One region of the Streptomyces sp. NBC_01454 genome, then DNA from elsewhere that is predicted to be linked to it. Evidence: riboswitches for the same ligand, from Rfam matches in the RefSeq annotation. Region 1 holds a riboswitch; each other region holds the start of a gene.
The links. Region 1 has a riboswitch for cyclic di-AMP ahead of OIU81_RS19680 (M23 family metallopeptidase). Riboswitches for the same ligand answer to the same signal wherever they lie in the genome.
Positions count from the first base shown of each region.

Region 2: another riboswitch for cyclic di-AMP. It lies ahead of OIU81_RS22010 (transglycosylase family protein); the one in region 1 lies ahead of OIU81_RS19680 (M23 family metallopeptidase).
Region 3: another riboswitch for cyclic di-AMP. It lies ahead of OIU81_RS02085 (C40 family peptidase); the one in region 1 lies ahead of OIU81_RS19680 (M23 family metallopeptidase).
Region 4: another riboswitch for cyclic di-AMP. It lies ahead of OIU81_RS13860 (C40 family peptidase); the one in region 1 lies ahead of OIU81_RS19680 (M23 family metallopeptidase).

Region 1 covers NZ_CP109460.1:4,436,184-4,443,384, reverse strand. The annotation lists gene OIU81_RS19695 (Z1 domain-containing protein) at 1-627, opposite strand, end outside; gene OIU81_RS19690 (hypothetical protein) at 970-1,275, shown strand; gene OIU81_RS19685 (aldo/keto reductase) at 1,343-2,299, opposite strand; gene OIU81_RS19680 (M23 family metallopeptidase) at 2,400-3,515, opposite strand; cyclic di-AMP (ydaO/yuaA leader) riboswitch at 3,527-3,673, opposite strand; gene OIU81_RS19675 (DUF2332 family protein) at 3,965-5,209, shown strand; gene OIU81_RS19670 (PP2C family protein-serine/threonine phosphatase) at 5,294-6,424, opposite strand.
Region 2 covers NZ_CP109460.1:4,942,387-4,949,587, reverse strand. The annotation lists gene OIU81_RS22025 (DUF501 domain-containing protein) at 1-481, opposite strand, end outside; gene OIU81_RS22020 (FtsB family cell division protein) at 577-1,029, opposite strand; gene eno (phosphopyruvate hydratase) at 1,188-2,474, opposite strand; gene OIU81_RS22010 (transglycosylase family protein) at 2,814-3,488, opposite strand; cyclic di-AMP (ydaO/yuaA leader) riboswitch at 3,496-3,662, opposite strand; gene OIU81_RS22005 (transglycosylase family protein) at 3,914-4,990, opposite strand; gene OIU81_RS22000 (cytochrome P450 family protein) at 5,229-6,587, opposite strand; gene OIU81_RS21995 (LysR family transcriptional regulator) at 6,658-7,201, opposite strand, start outside.
Region 3 covers NZ_CP109460.1:572,822-580,022, forward strand. The annotation lists gene OIU81_RS02080 (hypothetical protein) at 1-302, shown strand, start outside; cyclic di-AMP (ydaO/yuaA leader) riboswitch at 591-781, shown strand; gene OIU81_RS02085 (C40 family peptidase) at 786-1,259, shown strand; gene OIU81_RS02090 (LysE family translocator) at 1,331-1,999, opposite strand; gene OIU81_RS02095 (LysR family transcriptional regulator) at 2,071-2,988, shown strand; gene OIU81_RS02100 (8-amino-7-oxononanoate synthase) at 3,031-4,245, opposite strand; gene bioB (biotin synthase BioB) at 4,402-5,562, shown strand; gene OIU81_RS02110 (adenosylmethionine--8-amino-7-oxononanoate transaminase) at 5,555-6,859, shown strand; gene bioD (dethiobiotin synthase) at 6,958-7,201, shown strand, end outside.
Region 4 covers NZ_CP109460.1:3,193,303-3,200,503, reverse strand. The annotation lists gene OIU81_RS13875 (alpha/beta hydrolase) at 1-942, shown strand, start outside; gene OIU81_RS13870 (C40 family peptidase) at 995-2,155, opposite strand; gene OIU81_RS13865 (hypothetical protein) at 2,480-2,833, shown strand; gene OIU81_RS13860 (C40 family peptidase) at 2,995-4,134, opposite strand; cyclic di-AMP (ydaO/yuaA leader) riboswitch at 4,142-4,324, opposite strand; gene pcrA (DNA helicase PcrA) at 4,611-7,082, shown strand; gene OIU81_RS13850 (M23 family metallopeptidase) at 7,122-7,201, opposite strand, start outside.

The sequences.
Region 1 (7,201 bases):
GTTACTTCTTCCGAAGTATGAGGCGGCATTGTCACCTGGCGTGAAGTCCTTGTCGAGACCGGTGAGCTGCGACCACCTGGTGGGGTTTGCCTGGACCAGTTGCTTGACGAGCCTGGCTTGCGTCTGGCGCCGCAAACCGTTATGGATGCCCGACAGGACAATGAACAACTTGTATCCGCGGTCTGCAGCCTTGGACATGACGGCGGTGAAATTCGTGGTTTTCCCGGACTGCACATAACCGACCACGAGCCCGCGAGTGGAGAACTTCTTCTCACGCGGATGGCTGAGGAGCGACACGATGCGTGTCGACGAAGAATCCAGACTCGCGAGCGAAGGAGAATCAAGCGACCACCCGCTGTCCTGGCACAACTGATCCACCATCGCCGGCCAGCACTTGTCCCGCGGACGAGGGCCCGTGTACCAGGTGTCACGGTTGTCCAGAACCACGGAGCGCGGCTCTTCCATTTCCCTTATCCGGATGGTCCGCTGCTCGTGCATCTCGATGATCTTTTGAATGGCGTCCTGACCGATCTGCAGGACTTCCAGTTTCTTTACGGATTCCTCAGGCGTGCCGGTGTCGAGCAGATCCCTGAAAACTTCGTACATGCGCTCGATTTCATCACTCACGAGATCTTCCACCGTCTTCGCCTCACCCTGGACCGGACCCGTCGCGGGCCGGGATGCCGGTGTTCCGAGCGCACGCGTCACACAAGTGACGCTCGAGCCGAACAAGGGGTGCCCCCGCCCACGCCACGATTCTCGGCCACTGGGCGGAGGCATTGCCACCGGTCGCGAAACAGTGGGTGCCCCATCTCGGAATTTCGGCTGAAGCACATGGGTATTCACGGGAAATCATGGCGATTTCGCCATAGTTGGCCGGCTTGAAATCGCCCCTGCGGGTGCTCCGGTCGGTGTGCGGCTCCCCGACGTAGGCTCTACGACGGCTTGTCCCTGATGTGGAGGTTCCCCATGACCCGCGTACCGACAGGCGTGATCGCCGCAACCGGCCTGCTCGGCGGCTACGCCGTGGCCCGCTGGACCAAGAAGCGGCCCCTTGGGGGAGTGGCGTTGTTGGCGGCCGGGGCCGTGGCGGCCAAGGGGTGGCAGCAGAAGGCCGGGAATGCGACGGCGGTGGCGTTGGGCGGGGCCTATGTGGCGGCGTTTGCCGGGTCGCATCCGCTGGCGAAGAAGATCGGGGCGTGGCCTTCGGTGTGCGCGGTGGCGGGTGGGATGGCCGCCGCGTCGTGGGCAGTGGTGGACCGCCGGCAGGGGTGAGGGCCGGGGTCGGCGGAACACGGGGCCGGCCCCGTGTTCCGGCCCCGCCCGTGGTTGTTCCCCTGGCTCAGGCCGAAGCCTCGTTCAGCAAGGTGAGTTCGGCGTCGCTGAGCGTCAGATCTGCCACCGCCAGCAACGCCGGCAGCTGATCCACCGTGCGGGCGCTGGCGATCGGGGCCGCGACGGTGGGCCGGGCGGCGAGCCAGGCCAGGGCGACGGTGGCGACTTCGGCCTCGTGGGCGGTGGCGACGGTGTCGAGGGCCTGCAGGACGCGGAGGCCGCGGTCGGTGGTCAGATGCTTGGCGGCGGCACCGGAGCGAGCGCTGTCGGTCGTGGTGCCCGGGCGGTACTTGCCGGTCAGGAAGCCGGAGGCGAGGGCGTAGTACGGCACCGCCGCCACGTTGTTGCGGGCGGCCACGTCGGCGAGGTCGCCCTCGTAGGTGTCGCGGGAGACCAGGTTGTAGTGCGGCTGGAGGGCGACGTAGCGGGCCAGGCCCTCGCGGGCGGAGAAGGCCAGGGACTCCGCCAGGCGCGGCGCCGAGATGTTGGAGGCGGCGATCTCACGGACCTTGCCGGCCCGGACGAGGTCGTCGAGGGCCGTGAGGAACTCCCCGACCTCGACCGATTCGTCGTCGTAGTGGGTGTAGTAGAGGTCGATGTAGTCCGTGCGCAGGCGGGTCAGGGAGTCGTCGACCGCGGACTTGATCGTCGCGGCGGACAGACCCTTGAGGTCCGGGTGGGCGCCGACCTTGGTGGCGATGACGACGTCGGCGCGGTTGCCGCGCGAGGCCAGCCAGTTGCCGATGACGGTCTCGGACTCGCCGCCCTTGTTGCCCGGGACCCACGCCGAGTAGACGTCGGCGGTGTCGATGAAGTTGCCGCCGCCGGCCACATACGCGTCGAGCACGGCGAAGGACTCGGCTTCGTCGGCCGTCCAGCCGAAGACATTGCCGCCCAGGGAGAGCGGGGAGACGGAGAGCGAGCCGAGGGACTTGGGGGTGCGGGGGCCTTGAGTCGTGGTCATGCGAAGGTGCAGCGTCGGCGGGACGGAAGTTATTCCTGGGTCCGGCCGCCCACGCCGCATCTCGCGGCTCCGCGCCCAACAGCGGTTTCCCGCAGGGGCGTTACACCTTGATTCCGTGGTCCCGCAGCCACGGCATCGGGTCGATCGGGTCGCCGCCGCCGGGGCGCACCTCCAGGTGGAGATGGGGGCCGGTGACATTGCCGGTGGCGCCGACGCGGGCGATGACCTCGCCGGTGCCGACCTTGCCGGAGGTCTTCACCATCGAGGACAGATGGCAGAACCAGAGTTCGGTGCCGTCGTCGAGGGTGAGGACGAGGCGGTAGCCGTACGCACCGGCCCAGCCGGCCTGGGTGATGGTGCCGGAGTGGATCGCCTTGACGGGCGTGCCGGACGGTGCGGCGAAGTCCTGACCGGTGTGGTCCGCGGCCCAGCGGTCGCCGGCCTCGCCGAAGCCGGCGGTCAGGGTGAAGGAGGCGACGGGGGCGGTAAAGCTCTGGGCCAGCTTGGCGAGGCGCGCGGCCTCCGCCTTCTGACGGGCCGCTTCTTCGGCCTGGCGCTTGGCCTCCATCTCGGCTGCCTTCTTGGCGGCGGTGGCCTTCTCGGCCGACTGCTGGTGGGCGGTGGCTTCCTGCTCGGCCCGCTGGAGGGCGGTGTGTTCGGCGGTGTCGCGGGCCTCCTGCTCACCGGCGCCCTGCTGCACGTCGGCCTGCTGGAGGATCCGGCTGCGCAGCGCCTCGCCGGGGCCCGCGCCGCCGTCGTCCGCGCCCGTGCGGGTGGCCTGGGTGAGGGGACCGGAGGCGGCATCCGTGGAACCGGAGGCCGTGCCGGCGTCCGCGTCCGCGTCGGATATGAGGCCGCCGACGCCGGGGAGGGACGCGGCGTCCGGGAGGGCGCCGGAGAGGTCGTCGGCCATTCCGCCGAGGTCGGGCATCGAGATCGGAAGCGGCGGGCGGTCCTCGGCCGAGGCCATTCCGCTCGCGCCGACCGCGGCGATCACTCCGACACCCAGGACCGTGCCGCCGCGGGCGAGGCCGCCGGCACGCTGCTTGGCCACCCGGTGCTTACCGCGGACGGAACGGACGGATTCCTCGGTGGGATTCCATTCCTCCCACGGACCGTCGCCGTTTCCGTCCGGATCACCGGGGCCCCGGAAGGCACCTCGGTCATCGGGCTCAAAGGCGGACGAACCCTCGGGGGCAGGCCTGTTGGACGCCACGGAGGCGCACTCCTTTCCTTCCTTCTCGCCTACCGGGTTAGCTGACGGGTTCGGAGCAGGAAGGTCTCCTACGGGCGCCCGCTGGCGGAGGGCGTCCGATTCACCCCAAGGAAGTGGTTCCCCGGTTCCCTTGGTGCAGTTCGAGGTGCTGGGGGTGCGTGAAAAGCGCGTGCGGGATTCGGCGTCAGCGCACGGTGCCGCCTCTTGCGGCGGCTGGGACGACCGCGCTGCGTTATCGGACAGTAATAGAGATCGCATCCGAATTCCAAGCCTTCCCACGAATCGATACGGCCGGCACACGAGCCGGGGCAGGGACTTTGCGGCTCATCGGGGTGGCAACCGGGCGAGTCGCCCACCCGGCGCTAAACGATCTCGCGGTGATTGTGCGTCAGTTGTTATGCGGAGGGGTGGCCCTCAGTTACGGAACGTGAGAGCAGTAGCGTCGGATCATGGTCGTCAACGCCGGGAACACCGGTCATGTCGGGGGCGCCGGTGGCGCATGGGCAGTGGCGGAGCGGTACCGGGAGTTCTCCTGGCACCGGGCGCGGGGGCGGTCCGAGGCGCACGAGGAGTTGAGCGCGCGGATCGGCCAGGACGAGGAGTTCTGCGCGCTGTTGTCGGGGGCGCTGCCCGCCGGCGAGAAGCAGCAGCCGGCCCTGCTGCTCGCCGCCGTCCGCCACCTCGACGGACCGCACGCCGATCTGGGCCCGCGCGGTGCGGCCGCGTACGAACGGTGGCGCGAGTGGACGGTCCGGCACTGGGACGAGGTGCGCGCGGTCATCATGCGGCGCACCCCCCGGACCGACGAACCGGCCCACTGCGCCGCACTGCTGCCGCTGCTCGCCACCCTGCCGCAGCCGCTGGCACTGCTGGAGGCCGGGACGACCGCGGGGCTGGGCCTGCACCCCGACCGCTATCGCTACCGCTACGCGCACGCCCCGTTCGCGCACGCCCCGTTCGCGGACGGCGCGAAGGACGGGCCGGGGGACGGGCCGGAGGACGAGCCGGGGAACGGGCTGGGACACGGCCGTGCGGGCCCCCGTACCGAGGCCGGGGCGCCGGAGAGTCCGGCGGTGTTCGGATGCCGTACGGACTGGCCGGCCCAGGAGCTGGCCGGCCGGCTGCCCCGGATCGTCTGGCGGGCGGGCATCACCTCCGATCCGCTCGACCCGGTGTCGGAGCCGGAGGACCTGCGCTGGCTGCAGGCGCTCGTCTGGCCGGGCGACGGAGAGCGGGCGGCGCGGCTGTCGGCGGCCGTCGAGGCGGTGCGGACGGCGCCGCGGCCGCGGATGGTGCGCGGCGATCTGGTCGGCGACCTGCCCGCGCTCGCCGCCGAGGCGCCGCCCGAGGCCACCCTGGTCATCTTCCACAGCGAGGCGCTGGGCTCGCTTCCGCCCGCCCGCCGCGAGGAGTTCGCGCGGCTCGTCCGGTCGCTGCTCGACGGCCGTCCCGGCGGCGGGCACTGGATCTCCCACGAGCCGCACGCCGTCCTGCCGTGGATCACCCCGCCCGCGCACCGCTCGCCCCACCCGGACCGGCCGGACGCCCGGCTCACCCTCGCCCTGGACGAACGCCCGGTCGCCCTCACCGGTCCGCACGGCCGGAGCCTGCACCGACTGCCGGCCCCGGCAGACACGGCCAACACGGCCAACCCAGCCAACACAGCAAACCCAGCAGACGCACCCGGAACCTGAGCCCCGGCCCGGCCCCGCCGACCACGTCCCGCACGGGCGCACCCCTACTCCCCGCTCCCTACTCCTCGCTCCTTACTCCCGCTCCTACTCTCCCATCGGCCGCTGCACCGCCAGCAGGGCCACATCGTCGGCCGGTTCGCCGCCCGTGTGCCGGGTGACGTCCTCGATGAGGGTGTCCAGGAGGACGTCCGGGCCCGGGAAGCGGCCGCCGCGCAGTCTGCCCGGCGGGTGGTAGCTGCGGCCGAACAGATCACGGGCCGCGGTCACCCCGTCGGTGAAGCAGAGCAGCAGGGCACCGGCCGGGAAGAACGTCTCGTCCGGCCGGCCGGGCCGGCTGCCCACCCCGCTCATCCCCAGCGGGAGCCCCGGCTCCGCCGGAAGCAGCTCGCGCAGCCCGCCGTCCGGGGCGAGCAGCAGCGGGGCGGGGTGGCCGCGGTTGAGCACCCGCAGGACGGACGGCTCGCCGGCGGGCAGCTCGGCCAGGAGGGCGGTGGCGAAGTCCTCGGACCGGTCGGGGCCGTCGCACCGCTCGCGCTCCCGTTCCAGCGCCCGCTCCAGCCGCGCCGCCACCGCCTCCAGGGTGGTCTCCTGATCCGCGGCCTCACGGAACGCGCCGAGGACGGTCATCGCGGACGCCACCGCCGGCAGGCCCTTGCCCCGTACGTCGCCGACGATCAGCCGTACGCCGTGCGGGGTGTCCTGCGCCGCGTAGAGGTCGCCGCCGGTCCCGGAGGCCGCTCGCGCACCCCGGTAGCGGGCGGCGACGGCGAACCCGGCGAGCCGTGCGGGCGGCATGGGCAGGACGGCGCGCTGGGCGGCCGCGGCCTCCTGCACGGCTGCCGGGTGGCCACCGCCGGCCCGCACCACCCGGTTGATGGCCGGCGCGAGCAGGGAAACGGCGAGGACCAGGACGATCTCCGTCACCGCGGCCCCGCGGGTCTGTGCGGCGCCGCGGTAGAGGACGGTCCAGATCTCGCCGAGCGTGGCGGCCAGGGCCGTCAGCGCGGTGGTCCGCAGCGAGGACAGCGGCGCGGCGGCCGGCGGGGCGGCGGCGAAGAAGGGGGCGGCGGTGCAGCCGGGTGGCGCCGCCATGCCGAAGGCCAGGCCGCCGATGATCAGCAGAACCGGGATGCGGCCCACCAGGCGGCGGACAGCCGGGGACACCGGGGCCCGCCGCTCCCCGCCGCCCTCGGGGGGCGCCGCACCGTCGCGCATCCGCACCGGCCCCTTCCCCTGCCGCCCGTCCACGCGGGCACCCACGCCGCCGTCCCGCCGTCCGCCGTCCCCAGGGTTGCCGGTACGGGACCGGGCGGCGAATCGCCGGGGGCCGGACGGGTCATCCGCCGGGGGCCGGGTGCCATGGACGTCTCCGGGCGCCCGCACCGAGGCCGGCGCGCCCCCAGGATCACGTGCGTCAGGGCCACTTGGGACCGCGGGCGAGAGCGGCATACGACGAAGGGCCCGGACCGTCTCCGGCCCGGGCCCTCGGGGCGCCGGTGGGCGCCGCGGACGGCTCTCCCGTCCGTTTCTGGTGGGCCATCAGGGGCTCGAACCCTGAACCAATGGATTAAAAGACCCGACGAACCGGGGACCCAGGGTCCCAGGTAGTCCACCGGAGTCCGGTTCTCCCTGGTCACGGCACCTACAGCTGACGCCAGGTCCAGCGCCGGACCGGCCTGTGTCACGCCGTCCGCTCACGCATCGCTCACGCATGGCGGACGGCTGACCAGGCATTCGGCGCAGCGTCTTACGCGTAGGTATCGCAAGTCAGGCAGCGACGGGTCGCCACTCGCCCGGCGTTGCCCTCGGTGGCTCGCAGCGGCTGCGACTCCGATATGCGGGACCAGGCATCGGGATCGGGGCCAGCCACCCAGCCGAACTTCGGCCCAGCGATTTCGCTGTCGGAGAGGTGGTTGCAGCCGGGCAGGTGGGCGTTCCCCGCAGGCGACACGATGATGGCGTGGGGCGGCTGCCCGTGGCGGCTGGCCTGTT
Region 2 (7,201 bases), 510 kb from region 1:
ACTCCGGGAGCATCGCGAGGGCCTCGTCACCGAGCGGGTTGACGCCCGGCCCGGCGGCCAGCGAGTGACCGACGAGGACATGCAGGCACTTGACCCGGTCGGGCATGCCGCCGGCGCTCGGGAAACCCTGGAGCACCTCGATCGCGTCCCGCCGCCGGATGTAGTCCTCGTGCGCCGCGCGGTAGGCGGCGGCAAGCTCCGGGTCGGCCGCCAGGCGCTCGGACATCTCCTTCATCACGCCGTTGGCCTCCAGCGTGCCGATCGCGGAGGCCGCGCGCGGGCAGGTGAGGTAGTAGAGCGTGGGGAAGGGCGTGCCGTCCTCCAGGCGCGGCGCCGTCTCGACGACATCGGGCCGGCCGCAGGGGCAGCGGTGCGCGATGGCGCGCAGCCCGCGCGGCGGGCGGCCCAGCTGCTCCTTGAAAGCGGCGATGTCCGCGGCGGTGGGCTCGGTGGGCTCGGTCTGGGGCGGGGGGGTGTCCATGTGCGCTTTCGGTGAGGTGAGTGGTGAGCGGGGCGGGCATGCCGTCCCGTATCCGACAGTACGGGGCGGCGCCCGCCGGCGGTACGGGCCCGGCCCTACCGCTTGTCGGCCGAGTCGACGGCGTCCCAGAGATTCTCGTACCAGGGGCGCTGCGCGGCCTGCGGCCCCTTCGGCGCGGAGCCGGTGCCGGAGCCGTCCTGGACGAGGTAGCCGGTCTCGCCCGGCATGACGTAGTGAAGGTGACGGCGGGCCTGCTGACGGACGTACTCCGGGTCCTGCCAGCGGGCCTGCTGCTCGCGCAGCCGCTCCAGGGCGGCGCCGGCGTCCTGCGCGCGGTGGCGCTGGTCGGCGATGTCGGAGCGCTGGGAGACGTACTGCCTTATCGGGTAGGCGAGGGCGACGACCAGCGAGCACATCACCAGGGCCAGCAGGGCGGCGCGGCCGGTGAGGCGGTTGCGGCGGGGCGGGCGGGCACGGTAGACGCGGGCTGCGGCCTGCTCGCCGAGGGCCTTGAGTCGGGTCGCGGTCGAGAACCGGTCCGCGGGCACGTCGTCTCCCCTTCACTGACGGACGCCTGACTGCTGAAGCAGACGCGTCCCCGGCAACGGTACGGGACCGTTGCCGGGGACGTACGGGGTGCTGGGCGGTTGTCTCGCCCGATTAGCCCTCGCCGCCCCGGTCCCCCGGGGCGGCGGGCCGCCGTGGGTCAGCTGCCGTGACGGAACCGCGGGAAGGCGGAGCGGCCGGCGTAGACCGCGGCGTCGTCGAGGATCTCCTCGATGCGCAGCAGCTGGTTGTACTTGGCGACGCGCTCGGAGCGGGCCGGGGCGCCGGTCTTGATCTGGCCGCAGTTGGTGGCGACGGCGAGGTCGGCGATGGTGACGTCCTCGGTCTCGCCGGAGCGGTGCGACATCATGCACTTGAAGCCGTTGCGCTGGGCCAGCTCGACGGCGTCCAGGGTCTCGGTCAGCGAGCCGATCTGGTTGACCTTCACCAGCAGCGCGTTGGCGGAGCCCTCCTCGATGCCGCGGGCGAGGCGCTCGGGGTTGGTGACGAACAGGTCGTCGCCGACGAGCTGCACCTTGGCGCCGAGCTTGTCGGTGATGACCTTCCAGCCGGCCCAGTCGTCCTCGAACAGCGGGTCCTCGATGGAGACCAGCGGGTAGGCCGCGACCAGCTCCTCGTAGTACTCGGTCATCTCGGCGGCCGAGCGGTCCTTGCCCTCGAACTGGTACTTGCCGTCCTTGCAGAACTCGGAGGCGGCGACGTCCAGCGCGAGCGCGATGTCCTGGCCGGGGGCATAGCCGGCCTGCTTGACGGCCTCGAGGATGAGGTCGAGGGCCTCGCGGTTGGAGCCCAGGTTGGGGGCGAAGCCGCCCTCGTCACCGAGGCCGGTGGACAGCCCGCGCTCCTTCAGGACCTTCTTGAGGGTGTGGTAGACCTCGGCGCCCCAGCGCAGCGCCTCGGAGAAGGACTCCGCGCCGATCGGGGCGATCATGAACTCCTGGATGTCCACGTTGGAGTCGGCGTGCGAGCCGCCGTTCAGGATGTTCATCATCGGCACGGGCAGGACGTGCGCGTTCGGGCCGCCGAGGTAGCGGAACAGCGGGAGGTCGCTGGCCTCGGAGGCGGCGTGCGCGACGGCGAGGGAGACGCCGAGGATGGCGTTGGCGCCGAGCGAGCCCTTGTTGTCGGTGGCGTCCAGGTCGAACATGGCCTGGTCGATCAGCCGCTGCTCGGTCGCGTCGTAGCCGACGAGCTCCGGGCCGATCTGCTCGATGACGGCCAGGACGGCCTTCTCCACGCCCTTGCCGAGGTAGCGGTTCGGGTCGCCGTCGCGGAGCTCGACGGCCTCGAAGGCGCCGGTGGAGGCACCGGAGGGCACGGCGGCACGGCCGGTGCTGCCGTCGTCGAGGCCGACCTCGACCTCGACCGTGGGATTACCTCGCGAGTCGAGAATTTCGCGGGCTACGACGACGTCGATGGACGGCACGTTGTCTCCTTCGTGGGTGTCTGGAGTTCTGCAGCACGAGCCTAACGGCCCCGGGCGCGTGAGCTTGCCCTTGGCCCGCTCCGTGGGACGGAATTACGGAAGGAAGAGCCCAAAGGCCCAGTTCACGGGACCTTTGACCGCATTGTTCGCGCACCGGCCAACGCCGCGGAACGGTGCCGGTCAGCGGCTTGCGCCGGCAGTGGATCTCCCCCGGTGCGACCCGAGGTGTGAGAAACCCCGCCGCGGCGCGCTGGGGGGAATGGCGCGCCGGGCGGGGCTGTCTCACGGAGGAAGCGGGCCCGCCGCTCGGGCCGGCAGGAGTTCCGGTGAGGAAACGGCTCAGACGTTGAGCTTCTGGCCCGGCAGGATCAGGTTCGGGTTGCCGCCGATGACCGACTTGTTGGCCTCGTAGACCGACTTCCAGTTGGTGCCGTGGGCCTTGGCGATCTTGGCGAGGGTGTCGCCCGCCTTCACGGTGTAGTTGCCGTGGCCCAGGGACTTGCGCTCGGTGGAGCGCGAGGCACGCTTCTCGGGCGCGGCCGGGGCCTTCTTGGCCTCGGTCTTGGCCTCGGTCTTGCCGGAGTCCTGCTGCGGGGCGGACTTGGTCTGGGAGCCGGAGGTGTCGACGTTCGCGGCGGGGCCGCCGGCGGTCAGGTTGCCGGCACCGGCGCAGGACCAGGCGCCCGGGCCCTGGATGGCGAGGAGCTTCTCGGCGGCGGCGATCTGCTGGCTCTTGGAGGCCTGGTCGGCGCGCGGTGCGTACTGGGTACCGCCGGCGGCGGCCCAGCTGGAGTTCGAGAACTGCAGGCCACCGTAGTAGCCGTTACCGGTGTTGATCGACCAGTTGCCGCCGGACTCGCACTGGGCGACCTTGTCCCAGGTGGAGACCGAGGCGGCGGAGGCGGAGGTGGCGCCCATCAGCGGGACGGCCACGGCCGCACCGGCTATGCCGGCGAGGGTGGCGACGCGGACGGCCTTGGAGGGACGACTGTGCTTGCCTTTGTTGATCAGCATGGTTCGTTCGTTTCCTCACCGACGCCTGCGAGGTGAGCTGTCGGGTTCGGGCTGTGAGTGGCCCGGCCGTGTGCGCATCGCACGTGGCTTCACCCCAAGCCGGTCGCCCGCTTTCACGGGCGGGGCCGGCACTTACCTTGGTTCCCCCGCTCCTGCCTACGGCGCTTGCGCGTCAACTGCCCCCGATCACCGGCAGGATTCGGCGTGTGACCGGAGGGCCCGCTTTGGCGAGCGGTCCTGACGTTAAGCAGCAACCCCCGTGGTGTTCAAACCCCACCATCTGCGCCAAGTTGACCGATTTCGATCACGACTGGGTCACATCTCCGCAGGTGGGGCGCGGTACGCCGGGGCCGGACGGTCCCGGGCCCCCTGAGGTCAACGAGACCCTTGTCTCACTTTCACCAAAGGGGGCAAAGGGGGACGAACTAGCCTGCGTTCTGCCCGAGATCGAGCACCTGGCCCGGCTGGATCAGGTCCGCGTCGGAGCCGATGACGCCCTCGTTGCGGTCGTAGAGGGCGGTCCAGCCGCCGGCCAGCCGGTGGGCCGTGGCGATGGCTGACAGGCTGTCACCCGGGCGCACGGTGTAGTCGCCGTCGGCCGCCGGGCCCGAACGGTGCGCGTCACCGCCGCGCGAGGCCCTGCCGCCGCCGTCACCCTGGCCGTCCCCACTGTTCCAGCTGTCCCCACTGTTCCGGCTGTCCTGACCGTTCCGGCCGTCCTGGCTGCCGTCGCCGCCCTTGTGGTCCGCACCTCCGCGGTGCCTGCCCTGGGCGGGCTTCTCCCGCGGCGTGCCGGTGGTGTCCGGGCGGCTGCCGGCGTCGGACGGGTCGGCGGACGGCGAGGGGTCCTTCTGTCCGTCGCCGGGCGTCGCGGAGCCGGACGGGTCGGGCGTGCCGGACGGGTCGCCGCCGCGGCCGGAGTCCGGGGCGTCGGGCGAGGGCGTCGACCGCGTCGGCTCGTCGGACGGTCCGGTGCCCGTGTCGCCGCCCGGCTCGTCCTGCCCGCCCGTGGCCTCCGAGCCGTCGTGCATGCCGGACGAGCCCCAGGGGTCGGTGGCGTCCCCGTCGTCGGACGGGTCGGGCGCCGGGGTGCCGGTGCTGCCGGGGTTGACCTCCGGCGCGCGGCCGTCCCGGGCCAGCCCGGCGTCCGCCGCACAGCTGGTCCACACCTCCGGGCCGCGGCGGTCGAGGATCGACTGGGCCACCACGATCTGCTGGGCGCGGCTGGCGAGGTCGGGGCGTGAGGCGTAGGCGGAGCCGCCGTAGTTGTCCCACATCTCCTGGGTCAGCTGCAGGCCGCCGTAGTAGCCGTTGCCCGCGGCCGCGCTCCACTCCCCGCCGCTCTCGCACTGGGCGACCTTGTCCCAGGTCGTGGTGTCGGCGGCGTGGGCACCGCTCGCGCCGAGCAGCGGCAGGGCGATGCCGGCGCCGGTCACTCCCGCGGTGACAAAGATGGCCGGTGCCTGACGGGGGCGACGGTGTCGGCCGTTCCCGGAACGCATGCGGATGCCTTTCGCGCGGTGGAGTTGTCGGACGAGCTGTCCGACGGACTTCCGGCCGGGGCGGGCAGGGCAGCACCAATACACCGGTTCACCGCTCCCCCGCTTCGGCCGATCGAATGAAGCCCGTCGATCGTCGGTCGAAAGGTAGCCGGGGTCACGGGTAGTCACAAGTCGGTGTAGCGCAGATCACGCAATGGTCACGCGGCTGACGCGCTGTCAAATATGGCCTTGCCGCTGGTCAGGGGCGCTCGGGTGTGAACTTCACCGGGAGCGACCGCAGTCCGCGCATGATGAGCCCGCCGCGCCAGCGCAGCGCGTCGGGTTCCGCGGCGAGACGGAGGTCCGGGAGCCGGGTCAGCAGTGTCGCCAGCGCGGTCTCTCCCTCCAGCCGGGCCAGCGGAGCGCCCAGGCAGTAATGGATGCCGTGCCCGTATCCCAGATGCTGGTTGTCCCGCCGGGTCAGGTCGAGCACGTCCGGCTCCTCGAAGCGCGCCGGGTCACGGTCGGCGGCGGCCAGCACCACCAGGACCGGGTCCCCCGCGGCGATCCGCTGCCCGCCCAGCGTCAGCTCCTGGGTCGCGAACCGCCAGGTCGCCAGCTCCACGGGGCCGTCGTAGCGGAGCAGTTCCTCGATGCCGGTGGTGAGCAGGTCGCGGTCGCCGGCCTCGACCGACTTCTGCAGCAGCTCGCGCTGGGCGGGGTGGCGCAGCAGCGCGTAGGTGCCGTTGCCGATGAGGTTGACGGTGGTCTCGAAGCCGGCGAAGAGCAGGATGAACGCCATCGCGGCGACCTCGTTCTCGGTGAGGTGCTCGCCGTGGTCGGAGGCCCGGATCAGGGCGGAGATCAGGTCCTCGCCGGGCTCGGCGGTGGCCCCGAGGGTCTCGCGCTTGCGGTGGATCAGCTCGGCGAGATAGCCGCGCATCTTCTTCACGGAACGGGCGACGCCGCCGCGCGGTCCCCCGCCGTGCCGGATCATCATGCCCGCCCAGTCGCGGAAGTCGTCCTGGTCCTCGCGCGGGACGCCCAGCAGATCGCAGATCGCGTAGATGGGCAGCGGGAACGCGAACTCATGGATCAGATCGGCCTCGCCGCGCCCCGCGAAGTCGTCGATGAGCCGGTCGGTCAGCTCCTGGACGCGCGGGGCGAAGGCGGCGACCCGGCGCGGGGTGAACGCCTTGGAGACCAGCCGGCGCAGCCGGGTGTGGTCCGGGGGGTCGATGTTGAGCAGATGCGTCATCAGGTTGGCGCTGCGCTCCCCCGGGATGCCGACCTTGCCCTTGCCGTGCGCGGTCTCGCTGTGGTGGACCGGGTTCTTGGACAGCCGGCCGTCCGCCAGCGCCTGGCGCGCCTCGGTATAGCGGGTCACCAGCCACGCCTCGACGCCGCTGGGCAGCCGGGTCCGGTGCACCGGCGCATGCTCCCGCAGCCAGGCGTACGCCGGGTACGGATCGGCGGCGAACTCCCAGGTGAACAGCTCGGGGGCGGTCTCGGCGGCCGTCCCGGCGGCCGCTGCGGCGGGGCAGCCGGCGGGGGCGTCACCGGGTGCGCCGGCGTGGGCGTCGGCGGTGGGATGGGGCTGGTGGGGCTCATGGGGCACCTTCCGACCGTAACCGGTGGGCGCACCACGGCGCGCCCGCGCACCCGCCGGGGCCCCGCGAGCCCGTCCGCTACGCCGGATCCACTCCCAGCGCCGACAGGAACGCCAGCGCCGCCGGCGAGGGCCCCCGGGCGCTCCACACCACCCGCTCGGTCCGCTCGGGCGCCGGCCGGACCCGCACGGTGCGGAGGCCGGGCAGCCCGGAGGCAGTGGGCTGGGGGACCATGCCGATGCCCAGGCCGGAGCGCACCAGCTGCGCCAGGAGCTCGACCGAGGTCACCTCGAACGCCACCTCGGAGTCCAGTCCCGCCGCACGGAACGCGTCGTCGCGCTGCCGGCGGGCCGCCGACCCCGCCATGTAGTCCACGAAGTTCTCCCGCGCCACCCGCGCCAGTGTGGTCCACTCCCGCCCGGCCAGCGGGTGATCCGGCGGCACCACCGCGACGAGTTCGCCGCGTGCCAGCTCCTTCTCCCGTACGCCGGTGGTGCGCGCGGTGGGCACCATCCCGATGAAGGCGACGTCCAGCGCACCCTCGCGCACCTTCTCCACGAGTGGTTCGGTCATGTCCATCAGTAGGCTGATCTGCACCTGTGGATACCGGGCATGGAAATCG
Region 3 (7,201 bases), 3.9 Mb from region 1:
CACCCGAACTCCCGCCGCTGCCCGCCCTCACCCGCGCCGAGGGTGAGCTGATCGACCGCTATCTGGAGGTGCTCGATCTGCTGGGCCGCATCAACCCGGCCCGCGGCGGTGGCACCTACAGCGGGCTGCGCGCCGCCCAGGCACTCGTCGGCAAGGCCACCGGACTGCGGGACGCGCTGACACTGATGCACCAGCGCGGCGAGAGCGAGCTGCACCGCGACACCCTGACCCGCGCGCTGCGGGTGCTGGACGGCGAACGGCGGGCCGGGCTCGTGGCGCTGCCGCCGCCCGAGGAGATCTGACGCGACACGCGGTGGGGCTGCCCATACGGCGTAGCCCTCACGGCCGTTGCGCAGTGGCCACGAATTGCCCCTTCACCGGCAATTTCTCCGGTCCCGGATGTTTCGTTCCAGGTCCGGGGCGTGCGACACCCGGGATCCTGACGCCTGAGGGAACAAAACCCACCATTCAGGCCAAATGTGACCCATCTCACACACGGCAATTTCAACTCGGAGTTTGGGCGGCGGGTGCGTGAGGATCCCTTCGACGACAAGACCCCGCCACAGCGACGGGGCGGTCCGGACGGGCGCCTAATCCCGCCGCCGTACCGGATGTCCGGTCGACGTTCTGGACCGGCGGGAGCGGAGGACCCGAGCAGGACGGGGTCCACGGCCTTCACGGGCCGGCGGACTCCTTGGGGTGAAGCCGTACGCACGGCCGGGCATTCTTCGCCTGCCCGAACCCGACAGGTCTTCCTTCGCAGGCGGCTGACGAAGGGTTTGCGCATGACTGTGCGCATGCATACGCCGAGTGTGCTGGCGCGCACCGGCACCGTCGCCGCGCTGACGCTGGTCACGCTCGGCGGAACGATGATCGCCCCGGGAGCGACCGGGGACGTGGAGGCCGCGTCCGTGTCCGCACACGCGCTGCGGGTCGCCGCCTCCAAACGGGGCTCCCCCTACCGGTACGGCGCCCAGGGGCCCAACGCCTTCGACTGTTCCGGGCTGACGCTGTACTCGTTCCTGCGCGCCGGCCGGGTCCTGCCCCGTACCGCCGCCGCGCAGTACAGCCGCACCCGGCACGTCCCGGCCGCGGCCCGCCGCGGTGGCGACCTGGTCTTCTTCCATTCGGGCAGCGGCATTTACCACGTGGGGATCTACGCCGGGAACGGCCGGATGTGGCATGCGCCCAAGGCCGGGAGCACGGTGCGGCTGGAACGGATCTGGAGCCACGGGGTCTGGTACGGGCGGGTGCGCTGAGCCGCGCACTCTTCTGACTACCCGTCAATTACCTCCGGCCGAACGGCCGGAGGCACGGGGCGTGCCGCGATTCAGGCGAGCACCACCTCGACCAGCAGGACGCCCCCCAGCGCCGTCAGCAGCGCTCCGGTGGTGGCCTCCAGGGCACGGGCCACCCGCGGGCGGCGCAACCAGGTGCCCAGACGGTCGACGAGCAGCGCGACGGCGGGGAACCACACCAGCGCCATCGCGACGACCAGGGTGGCCAGCAGCAGCGTACGGGGCAGTGCGGGCTGTCCCGCCGGGACGAACTGCGGCAGCAGACTGAGAAAGAGGACCGGGGCCTTGGGATTGAGCGCGTTCGCCAGGAAGCCCTGGCGCAGGCTGCGCGCGGTGCCCAGCGGCGCGGCCGGGTGGCTGTCGTCGCCCGGCGCCCCTTCAGCGGGTGCGGCCGTCGGGTCCGTGGTGGCCGCCGGGCGCCGCAATGCCGCGGTCAGCGCGCGGGCCCCCAGATACAACAGATAGCCCCCGCCGAGCAGTTGGACGGCCCCGAACAGCGCGGGCACGGCGACCAGCACGGCCGCGAGCCCGGCCACCGCCACTGCGGTGTGCACCAGCAGCCCGCCGGCGACCCCGACCGCGGTCGCCACCCCCGCGCGCCGCGAGTCGAGCGCGTTGCGCACCACGACCGCGAAGTCCGCGCCCGGCATGGTGACCATGCCCGCGGCGACTCCGGTGAAGGCCATCAGCTGTCCGTCCATGCCAGCAGCTTCGCTGGTCAGAGCCTTTAATGGGTAGTGGCAATGTTCTGGGAGGGCCTAAAGAGGTTCTTATGTACGACCCCACACGACTGGCCGCACTGGTGGCGGTGGCCGAGGCCGGCTCGATCACCCGGGCCGCCGCCCGACTGGGCTACACCGCGCCCGCACTCTCCCAGCAGCTGGCCAAGCTGGAGCGGGAGGCGGGGACGGCGCTGCTGGTGCGCCACCACCGGGGGACGCGGCTGACGGCGGCCGGGGAGCTGCTGCTCGTGCGGGCCCGGCGGGTGCTCGACGAGCTGGCGCAGGCGCGGCACGAGCTGGCCCGGCTGGCGGGGCTGTCCGGGGGCCGGCTGCGGGTCGGCACGTTCATGACCGCCGGTACGCATCTGCTGCCGCCCGCGCTCAGCGCCTTCCGCCGGGCGCACCCCGATGTGGAGCTGAGCGTGACGGAGTACGTGCCGCCACAGGCCGCCGAGGCGGTGGCGGTGGGCGACGTCGATCTGGCGCTGACGCATGCCTATGTGCCGGGCGAGGCGATGCCGCCGCCGGACGGGGTGCGCCTCGAACCGCTGCTGACGGAGGAGCTGGTGCTGGTCACGGCGCCCGGCCATGCCCTGTCGGCGGGCCCCGGACGGCTGCCGCTCGCCGAACTCGCCGGACAGCCGCTGGTCAGCATGGCGCCGGCCAATCCCAACCGGCGGGAGGTGGAGGCGGTGCTGGCGGCGGCCGGGGCGAGCGTCGCGGTGCGCTGTGAGTCGCCGAGCTATGCGGTGGCGTGCGCGCTGGTGAGCGCGGGGCTGGGGGTGGCGGTGGTTCCGGAGATGGTGGCGGAGGGCTCGGTGACACCGCTGGGGGTCCGCCGGCTGGACCCGCCCGAGCTGCGCCGCCGGATCGCGGTCGCCCACCGGCCCGACGCCGGCAGCCCGGCCGCGGACACCCTGCGGGCCCTGCTGCGCGGCGCGTTCGCCCGCCACTCCCCCGCACCGTGACCACGGGAACGACGACGGGCGACGCCCGCTCCTGACGACGGGTCAGCCGACCGGCGCCGTGGCCAGGATCGTGCCGACCGCCGTGTCAATCTGATCGTCCGTCAGGTCCGCCCGGGCGGTCAGCCGGAGCCGGGAGATCCCGTCGGGCACCGACGGCGGCCGGAAGCAGCCGACGACGAGTCCGGCCGCGCGGCAGTCGGCGGCCCAGCCGACCGCCGCCTCCGGCGAGGGCGCGCGGACCGAGACCACCGCGGCGTCCGGCCGCACCGCCGTCAGACCTGCCGCGGTGAGCCGGTCGTGCAGCGTGCGTGCGACCTGCCCGGCCCGGGTGGCGCGCTGCGGTTCACGGCCCAGCACCCGCAGCGCGGCGAGTGCGCCGCCGGCCGCCGCCGGGGCGAGACCGGTGTCGAAGATGAACGACCGGGCGGTGTTGACCAGGTGCTCGATGACCCGGGCCGGGCCGAGCACCGCACCGCCCTGCGCGCCCAGCGACTTGGAGAGCGTCACGGTGGTCACCACATCGCCGTCGCCGGCGAGCCCGGCCGCCCACAGTGCGCCGCGGCCGCCCTCGCCGAGGACGCCCAGTCCGTGGGCGTCATCGACGAGCAGCGCGGCGCCCCGCGTCCGGCAGACCTCGGCGAGTGCGGGGAGCGGGGCGGCGTCGCCGTCGACCGAGAACACCGAGTCGGTGACGGCGAGCGCCCGGCCGTCGTGGCCGCCGAGCGCGGCGCGTACGGCCTCCGGGTCGGCGTGCGGGACCACTTCGGTGCGGGCCCGGGACAGCCGGCAGCCGTCGATGAGGGAGGCATGGTTGCCCGCGTCGGACACGACCAGGGTGCCGGCGGCGGTGAGCGCGGTGACCGCGGCGAGATTGGCGGTGTAACCGGACGAGAGCACCAACGCGGCCTCGAAGCCGCAGAAGGCGGCGAGTTCCGACTCCAGCCGGGCGTGGAGTTCGGTGCTGCCGGTCACCAGCCGGGAGCCGGTCGCGCCCGCGCCCCAGCGGTGTGCGGCGGCGGCCGCGCCACGGGTGACCTCGGGGTGCCGGGCGAGTCCGAGGTAGTCGTTGCCGGCCAGGTCGAGCAGCGGGTGGTCGGCCGGGCGGGGACGAAGGGTGCGGACCAGTCCGGCGCGCCGGCGTGCGTCGCGGGCTTCATCGATCCAGTCGAAGGCGGTGCCGGGTGCCGGACGGCGGGCCTCGGCGGGGGCCGCCGGTGAGCTGTCGCGGGGCAGCGTGGGGGCGGAGTCCTGCGGCATCGGCGTCCTTCGTCCGTGGGCCTCGATTGTGGGCTGTTGATAGACGTTAGCGGTCGTTCCGCAGGCCCACAGTGTGGCGATACACACACCTCCATCCAGGGTCGTTGTGGGAATCCTCCTTGGCCGGGGACGGTGACGTAGGCCAGGATCAACGCCATGGACCTGCTGAACGCACTGGTGGACAAGGGATTGCGGCGCGAGTTGCCGACCCGCGAAGAGGCGCTGGCCGTGCTGGCGACCTCCGATGACGAACTGCTCGATGTCGTGGCCGCGGCCGGAAAGGTGCGCCGTCAGTGGTTCGGGCGGCGGGTCAAACTCAACTATCTCGTCAACCTCAAGTCGGGTCTGTGCCCCGAGGACTGCTCGTACTGTTCGCAGCGGCTGGGGTCGAAGGCGGAGATCCTCAAGTACACCTGGCTCAAGCCGGACGACGCCTCCAAGGCGGCGGCCGCGGGGGTCGCCGGCGGGGCCAAGCGCGTCTGTCTGGTGGCCAGTGGCCGTGGTCCCACGGACAGGGACGTGGACCGCGTCTCGAAGACGATCTCCACCATCAAGGAGCAGAACGAGGGCATCGAGGTGTGCGCCTGCCTGGGTCTGCTCTCCGAGGGTCAGGCCGGGCGGCTGCACGAGGCGGGCGCCGATGCGTACAACCACAACCTCAACACCTCGGAAGCCACATACGGCGACATCTGCACCACGCACGACTTCTCGGACCGTGTCTCCACCGTCCAGCAGGCCCAGGCGGCCGGAATGTCGGCCTGTTCCGGGCTGATCGCCGGTATGGGGGAGAGCGACGCCGATCTCGTCGATGTGGTCTACGCGCTGCGCGAGCTGGACCCCGACTCCGTCCCGGTGAACTTCCTGATCCCCTTCGAGGGCACCCCGCTCGCCAAGGAGTGGCACCTCACCCCGCAGCGTGCGCTGCGCATTCTGGCGATGGTGCGGTTCGTCTGCCCGGACATCGAGGTGCGGCTGGCCGGCGGCCGCGAGGTGCATCTGCGCAGCATGCAGCCGCTGGCGCTGCACCTGGTCAACTCCATCTTCCTCGGCGACTATCTGACCAGCGAGGGCCAGGCCGGCAAGGACGATCTGGCGATGATCGCGGACGCCGGTTTCGAGGTCGAGGGCACCGACACCAGCACGCTGCCCGAGCACCGCCGCGCGAGCTGCGGCGGGGCGGAGCACGCGGAGTCCACCTGCGCGGGCGGCGACGCGGCGCCCGCCGCCACGATCCCCGCGCCGCCCGAGGAGAGCCGCCGCGACCTGGTCTCGGTGCGCCGCCGGGGTGCCGGTACCGAGCTGCCGCCCAATGCCTGAGCCGCTCTCCCCCCGCGAGCTGCTGGCCCTCGACCGGCAGCACGTGTGGCATCCGTACGGGCCGATGCCCGGCCGGACCGCACCGCTGCTGGTGGAGTCGGCCTCCGGGGTCCGGCTCCGGCTGGCCGAACCGGTCGAGGGCCGGGACGAGTTGGTGGACGGCATGTCGTCGTGGTGGTCGGCGGTGCACGGCTACAACCACCCGGTGCTCAACGAGGCGGCGCACGGCCAGCTGGGGCGGATGAGCCATGTGATGTTCGGCGGGCTCACCCATGAGCCCGCGGTGCGGCTGGCGAAGCGGCTGGTGGACATCACCCCGGAGCCGCTGGAGCACGTCTTCCTCGCCGACTCCGGTTCGGTGTCGGTCGAGGTCGCCGTGAAGATGTGCCTGCAGTACTGGCGCTCGCTCGGCAAGCCGCGCAAACAGCGGCTGTTGACCTGGCGGGGCGGCTATCACGGCGACACCTGGCAGCCGATGTCGGTGTGCGATCCGGACGGCGGAATGCACGAGCTGTGGCAGGGGGTGCTGCCGCGGCAGATCTTCGCGGACGCGCCGCCGGCCGGCTTCGATGCCGCACCGGACGAGGCGTACGCGGCGCAGCTGCGCGAGCTGATCGGCCGGCACGCCGAGGAGCTGGCGGCGGTGATCGTGGAGCCGGTGGTCCAGGGTGCGGGCGGGATGTCGTTCCACTCCCCCGGATATCTGCGGGTGCTGCGGGAGGCCTGCGACGCGCATGGCGTGCTGCTCATCTTCGATGAGATCGCGACCGGCTTCGGCCGTACGGGCTCGCTCTTCGCCGCCGGACACGCCGGGGTCTCCCCCGATGTGATGTGTCTCGGCAAGGCACTGACCGGCGGCTATCTGACCCTGGCGGCGACGCTGTGCACGGCGGCCGTCGCGGACGGCATCTCCCGCGGTGCCCTGCCGGTGCTGGCGCACGGCCCGACGTTCATGGGTAATCCGCTCGCCGCGGCGGTCGCCGATGCCTCGATCGATCTGCTGCTGTCCCAGGACTGGGCGCAGGAGGTCAAGCGGATCGAGACCGGACTGCGGGCGGGGCTGGCGCCGGCCGCGAGCCACGCCGGGGTCCGCGAGGTGCGGGTGCTCGGCGCGATCGGTGTCGTGCAGCTCGACCACGAGGTGGACATGGCGGCCGCGACCCGGGCGGCGGTCCGGGAGGGGGTGTGGCTGCGCCCGTTCAGGGACCTTATCTACACCATGCCGCCGTACATCACCGGCGACGACGATCTGGCGCGCATCTGCGCCGCGGTGTGCGCGGCGGCCCGCGAGGGCTGACCTCGCGGCGGGCGGGAGCGGGCCGGGCAGCCGGCCGGCCCCGGCCCCGGCCGCGCCCCCGCCGGCGCGGCGCGCACCGGCACTCTTCACCAGGAACCATCCGGCCGTCCCCCGGGGGACGGCCCGCGCAGAGTCGGAGGCACACCATGTCAGTGCTGTTCGTGACGGGTACGGGCACGGAGATCGGCAAGACCGTGACCACCGCCGCGATCGCCGCGGCGGCGCTCGCCCGGGGTCGCTCGGTGGCCGTGCTCAAACCGGCCCAGACCGGTGTCACGGCACACGAGACGGGCGACGCGGCGGAGGTCGAGCGGCTGGCCGGTCCGGTCACCACCCTGGAAC
Region 4 (7,201 bases), 1.2 Mb from region 1:
AACGCCAACAATCTCTACGACACCTGGGGCGATCTGCTCGGCACCGACAGTCATGTCGCGGCGGCCCGGGACCTCGGCCCCGACGGTATGGGCGGCCAGCAGATCAAAAACGAGCCCAAGCAGATCCAGCAGTTCCGCCCCGCCGACGACCCCCGGGTGGGCGCCGGTGTGCGGATGACCGACCTCAAGGGCCGGATATCCGGGGTCGTCGGCGAGGTGTACGTCTGGCTGCCGCCGCAGTACAACGACCCGGCCTACCGGAACAAGAAGTTCCCGGTGGTCGAGCTGCTGCCCGGCTACCCCGGCTCGGCGAAGTCCTGGCTGGGCTCCCTGCACGCCGCCGAACAGCTCCAGCCGCTGATGCAGAGCGGCCAGGTCAAGCCGGCCATCCTGGTCGCGCCGCGCACCAACCTCCTCGCCGGCGCGGACACCGGATGCGTCAACATCCCCGGGCAGGTCAACGCCGACAGCTGGCTGACGGTCGACGTACGCAAGATGGTCATCGACAACTTCCGCGCCGGCGACAAGCCGGGCTCCTGGGCTCTGGCCGGCTACTCGGCGGGCGCGCACTGCGCCGCCAAGCTCGCCCTGGCCCACCCGGACCGCTACCGTGCCGCGGTCGCCATGTCCGGCTACAACGACCCGGCGCTGGAACGCGATTCGCTCGCCGGCAAGGACCCCAAGCTGCGCATCGAGTCCAACCCGCTGCACATCCTGAAGGCCGCCAACGCGGCCGGCAAGCCGCCGCGCACCGCCCTGTACGTGTCGGGTGCGGCGGGCGACGGCTACCAGGCCGGCATCGGGCTGCGCCAGCTCGCCAAGCGCCCCACGACGGTGGCCGTGCAGCTGATCCCGGCGAACGCGGGCGGCCACACCACGGCCGTGTGGCGCCACCAGGTACCGGAGATCTTCCACTGGCTGGGGAGGCAGCTCCGGGCGTGAGCACGCCGTCCGCGCCCGCGGCCCCGCGCCGGGCCGGCCGCCGGGGCCGCTCCTAAGCCGGACGGGTGGCCGCGGCGAACGGCATCTGGTCGATCGGCGCGATGCGTACCGGCGCCCCCGGATGCGGGGCGTGGATCATCTTGCCGTCGCCGATGTAGAGCCCCACATGGCTGATGCCGGAGTAGAAGAACACCAGGTCACCGGGGGCGAGTTGGGACCGGTCGACCCGCGGGCCGGAGCTGATCTGGGTGTAGGTGGTCCGGGGCAGGGCGACGCCGCCGGACTTCCAGGCGGCCTGGGTCAGCCCCGAGCAGTCGTACGCGGAGGGGCCCGTCGCGCCCCAGACGTACGGCTTGCCCAGCGCGGCGTAGGCGAAGGAAACGGCCCGCGCGGCACGGGGGTTGGGGGCGGCCGCCGCGGCACCCCCGGCGCCGGGGGCGATCCCCGCGCCGTGGGTGATCCCGTCGAGGGGGCCGTCCCCGCGCGTCCCCCGGTCCGGGTGGTCCCGGCCGGCAGCCTCCTTGCCGTCGCCGTCGCCGTCGCCGTCGCCGTCCCGGCCCGCCATCCGCTTCCGCTGCTCGGCGGTCAGCCGGTTCAGCAACTGCTCGGCGGCGTCCAGCTTGTGGACGACCGTGACCCGGTGCTTCTTCAGCGTGGCCTCGGTGGCCGCCAGCCGCTCCGCGGTCTCCTCGGCCCGCTGCCGGACCTGCCGTACGCTGCCGAGCCGGCGCGCGTAACCGGCCACCGCGGTCGCCTGATGGCTGCCCGTACGCTCCAGGACCGCGGCGCCGTCGAGATAGCGCTGCGGATCCGCGGACAGCAGCAGCCGGACGGTCGGGTCCACCCCGCCGGAGCGGTACTGGCTCGCGGCCAGGGCGCCCAGCTCGGTGCGGGCGGTGTTGAGCTTCTGGGTCCTGCGGGCGGCCTCGTCCTGCAGCCGGCTCAGCTCCCGGCGTGCGGTGCCGGCGGCTTCCTTCGCACCGTTGTAGTTCTGCGTGGCCACCTCTGCCTCCTGGTACAGCGCGTTGATCCGGCCCTTGACCTGGGCGGGGGTGGGCTGGGGCGCGGCCTGGCCGGTGCCGTCGAAGACGGTGGCGGTGGCGGCACCGGCGAGTGCCAGCGTGGCGGCGGTGCGCGCGGTGCGCGTGCCGCCGGTCAGCGAGGCGAGCGGATGCTGCCGGGGCTTGCGGTGCGAGGCCACGGTGGCCGTCACTTCCTTCCCTTCGAGCCGGGGGCCGGCGGCGGTCCGTAACGGGGGAACGAACCGCCGCCGCACCTCGCGGCGAGGCGGCCGACGGGTCGCCGGTGGGGGGCCGGCGACGGCGGGGAGTCGACCGCCTGGAGGAGGACGCTAAGCCTGGGTGTTGCGCCGGGGGGTCCGCTTGCCCGGCATTGTTCGCTTTCGACCGGTGCGGGTGTGCCGATGACCGTGCGGCCGACGGCCGGACGGCCGGTACCGGCCCGCCCATGACCGAAGCGACGATTGTGGGCGCCCTGCCCGCAGGGCCGTGCTATGCGGCGGCTACGATCCCGCACTATGGACGTAGTAATCAATCTCTTCGTCGCCCTGCACATCATCGGCATCGCCTCCCTGCTCGGAGGCTTCCTGACCCAGATGAAGGCGATGGGCGCGGGCACCGCCCGCTTCGTGCCGGCCATGCTGCACGGCGCGCTGACGATGCTGGTCACCGGCGTCGCGCTGGTCGGCCTCAACGAGGCCCAGGGCCACCACGTCAACACCCTCAAGATCGGCATCAAGATGGCCGTCCTGGTGGTGATCCTGGCGCTGGTCTACGTCAAGCGCGACGACGAGACGGTCGACAAGCCGCTCTTCGGCGCGGTCGGCGCGCTGACGGTGGCCAACATCTTTATCGCGGTGCTCTGGACCTGAGAAGGACCTGAGCGGCGCGCCGGACCTGACGGCGCGGACCACCGCCCCACCACGGCACACCGCGCGGTCCTCGCACTCCATATCGGAGGCGACGGCCGCGCGGTGGCGTGTGGGGGGTGGCCGTGGGGGGTGGCCTGTGGGGGAGCGGAGGGCGCCGGGCCTCAGCCCGGGCGGACGCTCCCGTAGATGGGCATGTAGTAGATCGACTCCACCCGGACGCTGGCGCCCGGGTGCGGCGCGTGGATCATCTTGCCGTCGCCTATGTACATCCCGACGTGGCTGATGTCGTCGAAGAAGAACACCAGGTCACCGGGTTGCAGATCCTTGGTGGACACCCGCGTGCCGATCTTGACCTGGTCCCAGGTGGTCCGCGGCATCGTGACGCCGGTCGCCTTCCACGCCGCCTGCGTCAGCCCCGAGCAGTCGTAGGAGCTGGGGCCGGTCGCACCCCAGACGTACGGCTTGCCGATCTGGGCGCGGGCGAAGGCGATCGCCTGCGCGGCCTTGGTGGAGGACGGGGTGCCGGTCGAACCGCCGCCGTCCGAGCCGCCACCGGTCTGGCCGCCCGCGGAACCGCCGCCGTCGTGCTGCCGCTCGCGCTGCCTGCGCGCCTCCTCGTCGGCCTTGCGCTTGGCGGCCGCCTCCTTCTCGCGCTCCAGCTGCGCCAGCCGCGCCTTCTCCTGCGCGGTCAGCCGGGACAGCAGCTGACGGGCCTCGGTCAGCTTGTCCTGGACGGAGCGCTTGGACTCCTTGAGGGACGCCTGCGACTTCTGCAGCCGCTCCAGGCTGTCGGTCGCTTCGGCCCGCTGGTGCGCCGCGGCCGCCGCCTGCTCCTGGTAGTCGGTGACGGCCTGCTTCTGCCGGCCGGTCAGCCGCTCCATGAGATGGCTGCGGTCGAAGAACTGCTGCGGGTCCTTGGCGAGCATCAGCTGCGCCGTCGGGTTCATCCCGCCGGTGCGGTACTGGGCCGACGCGTACATGCCCAGCTGGTGCCGGGACCTGTTCATCTGCTCGGCGCGCTTGGCCGCGGCGTTGAGCAGGCCGTCGACGGTGTGCTGCTGTTCGCCGGCGCGCTCCTTGGCTCCGTTGTACTTCTCGGTGGCCACCTCGGCCTGGTGGTAGAGGTCGTCGACCTTCTTCTTGACCTCTTCGACGGTGGGTTTCGGCGCCCTGGGGGCCGCGTCGGCGGTCTGCGAGAGCAGGGTGACCGACGCGAGGGCAGCGGTGGTGAGCCCGGCAGCCGTACGGCGGCCTCCGGGCGAGGCGAGGACGCTGGTGCGCGGCTTGCGATGGGACGCCAAGGCCGGCAACTCCTTCCGTGACCGCCTACCGGGTTAGCTGTCGGGTTCGGGCGGTGTCGATGACGGAAGGCTTGCCCTACGGTCCGACGTCCGTCTGTGACGGCCGTACGGATCGATTCACCCCGGTGGTGCTGGTGGGTCCCCGGCTCCGGGTGCCTCATGGCAGGGCCGGACTCGGCGCGGCGGCCCGTGCGGACACTGTCGTACGCGGGGAGGCGGGCTGCCTGAGCGAGGACGTTAGCCAACTCGTGTGGCTCCTGTGAAGGCTGATGTTCGATATGCCCGAAACCTTTTTGTGACCTGAACGCGATGCGGGGGTTGTTGTGGCAGATGTCGGATTCGGGTAGACGGGGCGCCGCACCATTCGGCCCGGGCCCGGCCGCCTGACCAGCGCGCCGCCCCGCGCGCCCGGTATACGGCCGACAATCGGCACTGCGCGGCGGGTTGTCAGTGCGGCGGCCTAGACTCGGTGGGCGATGAGCAGCCTCTTTGACGACAGCTTCCTGGCGGACCTCGGCCACAAGGGCGAGGAGCACCCGCCGCCTCCCGAGGACGGGCACGAGCCAGCCCCCGAGGAGATCCCCGCCGACCTCTTCGGCGGGAAATTCGACGCGCCCGGCCCCAGAGAGACCCACTACCGCGACGGCGCCGCCCGCCCCGCCGTGGATGCCGCCGCGCTGCTCGAGGGGCTCAACGACGAGCAGAAGGCCGCCGTGGTGCACACCGGCGGCCCGCTGCTGATCGTCGCCGGCGCCGGCTCCGGCAAGACCCGGGTGCTCACCCACCGCATCGCCCATCTGCTGGCCGAGCGCCATGTCCACCCCGGCCAGATCCTCGCGATCACCTTCACCAACAAGGCCGCGGGCGAGATGAAGGAGCGCGTCGAGGAGCTCGTCGGCCCGCGCGCGAACGCCATGTGGGTCTCCACCTTCCACAGCGCCTGCGTCCGCATCCTGCGCCGCGAGTCCAAGAAGCTGGGCTTCACCTCCTCCTTCTCGATCTACGACGCCGCCGACTCCAAGCGCCTGATGGCGCTGGTCTGCCGCGATCTGGATCTGGACCCCAAGCGCTACCCGCCCAAGTCCTTCAGCGCGAAGATCTCCAACCTCAAGAACGAGCTCATCGACGAGGAGAGCTTCGCCGGGACGGCCGCCGACGGGTTCGAGAAGACGCTGGCCGAGGCGTATGCGATGTACCAGGCCCGGCTGCGCGAGGCCAACGCCCTGGACTTCGACGACATCATCATGACGACGGTCAGTCTGCTCCAGGCCTTCCCGGATGTCGCCGAGCACTACCGCCGCCGCTTCCGCCATGTCCTCGTCGACGAGTACCAGGACACCAACCACGCCCAGTACACCCTCGTGCGCGAGCTGGTCGGCCCCGCCGAATCGGCGGCCGAGCTGTGCGTCGTCGGCGACGCCGACCAGTCGATCTACGCCTTCCGCGGTGCCACCATCCGCAACATCCTCCAGTTCGAGGAGGACTACCCCGACGCGACCACGATCCTGCTGGAGCAGAACTACCGCTCCTCGCAGACGATCCTGTCCGCCGCCAACGCCGTCATCGAGCGCAACGAGAACCGCCGCCCCAAGAACCTCTGGACCGACGCCGGCAGCGGCCCCGGGATCACCGGCTATGTCGCCGACACCGAGCACGACGAGGCGCAGTTCGTCGCCGACGAGATCGACCGCCTGACGGACGCCGGCGACGCCAAGGCCGGCGACGTCGCCGTCTTCTACCGCACCAACGCCCAGTCCCGGGTCTTCGAAGAGATCTTCATCCGGGTCGGGCTGCCCTACAAGGTCGTCGGCGGAGTGCGCTTCTACGAGCGCAAGGAGGTCCGCGACGTCCTCGCGTATCTGCGGGTGCTCGCCAACCCCGAGGACACCGTCCCGCTGCGCCGCATCCTGAACGTCCCCAAGCGCGGCATCGGCGACCGCGCCGAGGCGATGATCGACGCCCTGTCGGGGCGCGAGAAGATCACCTTCCCGCAGGCGCTGCGCCGGGTCGACGAGGCGTACGGCATGGCGGCCCGCTCCGCCAACGCCGTCAAGCGCTTCAACGTCCTCATGGAGGAGCTGCGCACCATCGTCGAGTCCGGCGCCGGCCCCGCCACCGTCCTGGAAGCGGTCCTGGAGCGCACGGGCTACCTCGCCGAGCTCCAGGCCTCCACCGACCCGCAGGACGAGACCCGGATCGAGAACCTCCAGGAACTCGCCGCCGTGGCCCTGGAATTCGAGCAGGACCGCGGTGTGGATGCGGAGGCACCCGGCACTGCCGTTGCGGGGGGCACCCTCTCCGACTTCCTGGAGCAGGTCGCCCTGGTCGCCGACTCCGACCAGATCCCGGACGAGGACGAGGACGGCAGCGGCGTCATCACCCTCATGACGCTGCACACCGCCAAGGGCCTGGAGTTCCCGGTCGTCTTCCTGACCGGCATGGAGGACGGCGTCTTCCCGCACATGCGCTCGCTGGGCCAGACCAAGGAGCTGGAGGAGGAGCGCCGGCTGGCCTACGTCGGCATCACCCGCGCCCGCGAGCGGCTTTACGTCACCCGCTCGACGATGCGCAGCGCCTGGGGCCAGCCCTCGTACAACCCGCCCTCCCGGTTCCTGGAGGAGATCCCGGGCGAGTACGTGGAGTGGAAGCGCACGGGCCAGGCGACGCCGTCCGCGTCGATGGGCGGGCTCTCGGGCGGCGCCGGTGGCGGCTTGGGCTCCGCGCTGTCGTCGCGCACCAAGGGGCCGAGCGGCTTCGCCACCCGCCGGGCCAAGGACCGCCAGGTCGTCTCGCTGACCGTCGGCGACCGCGTCACCCACGACAGCTTCGGGCTCGGCACGGTCGTGGGCGTCAAGGGCAGCGGCGACAACGCCGAGGCGACCATCGACTTCGGCGGCGAGAAGCCCAAGCGGCTGCTGCTGCGGTACGCGCCGGTGGAGAAGCTGTAGCCGGTGGGGGAGCCGTAACGGCGGGTGTGCGGGGGGCGGTCAGTTCGGGTTGAGGCCGTGGTCGCGCAGCCACGGCTGCGGGTCGACCGCCGCGCCGCCGCCCGGGCGCACCTCGAAGT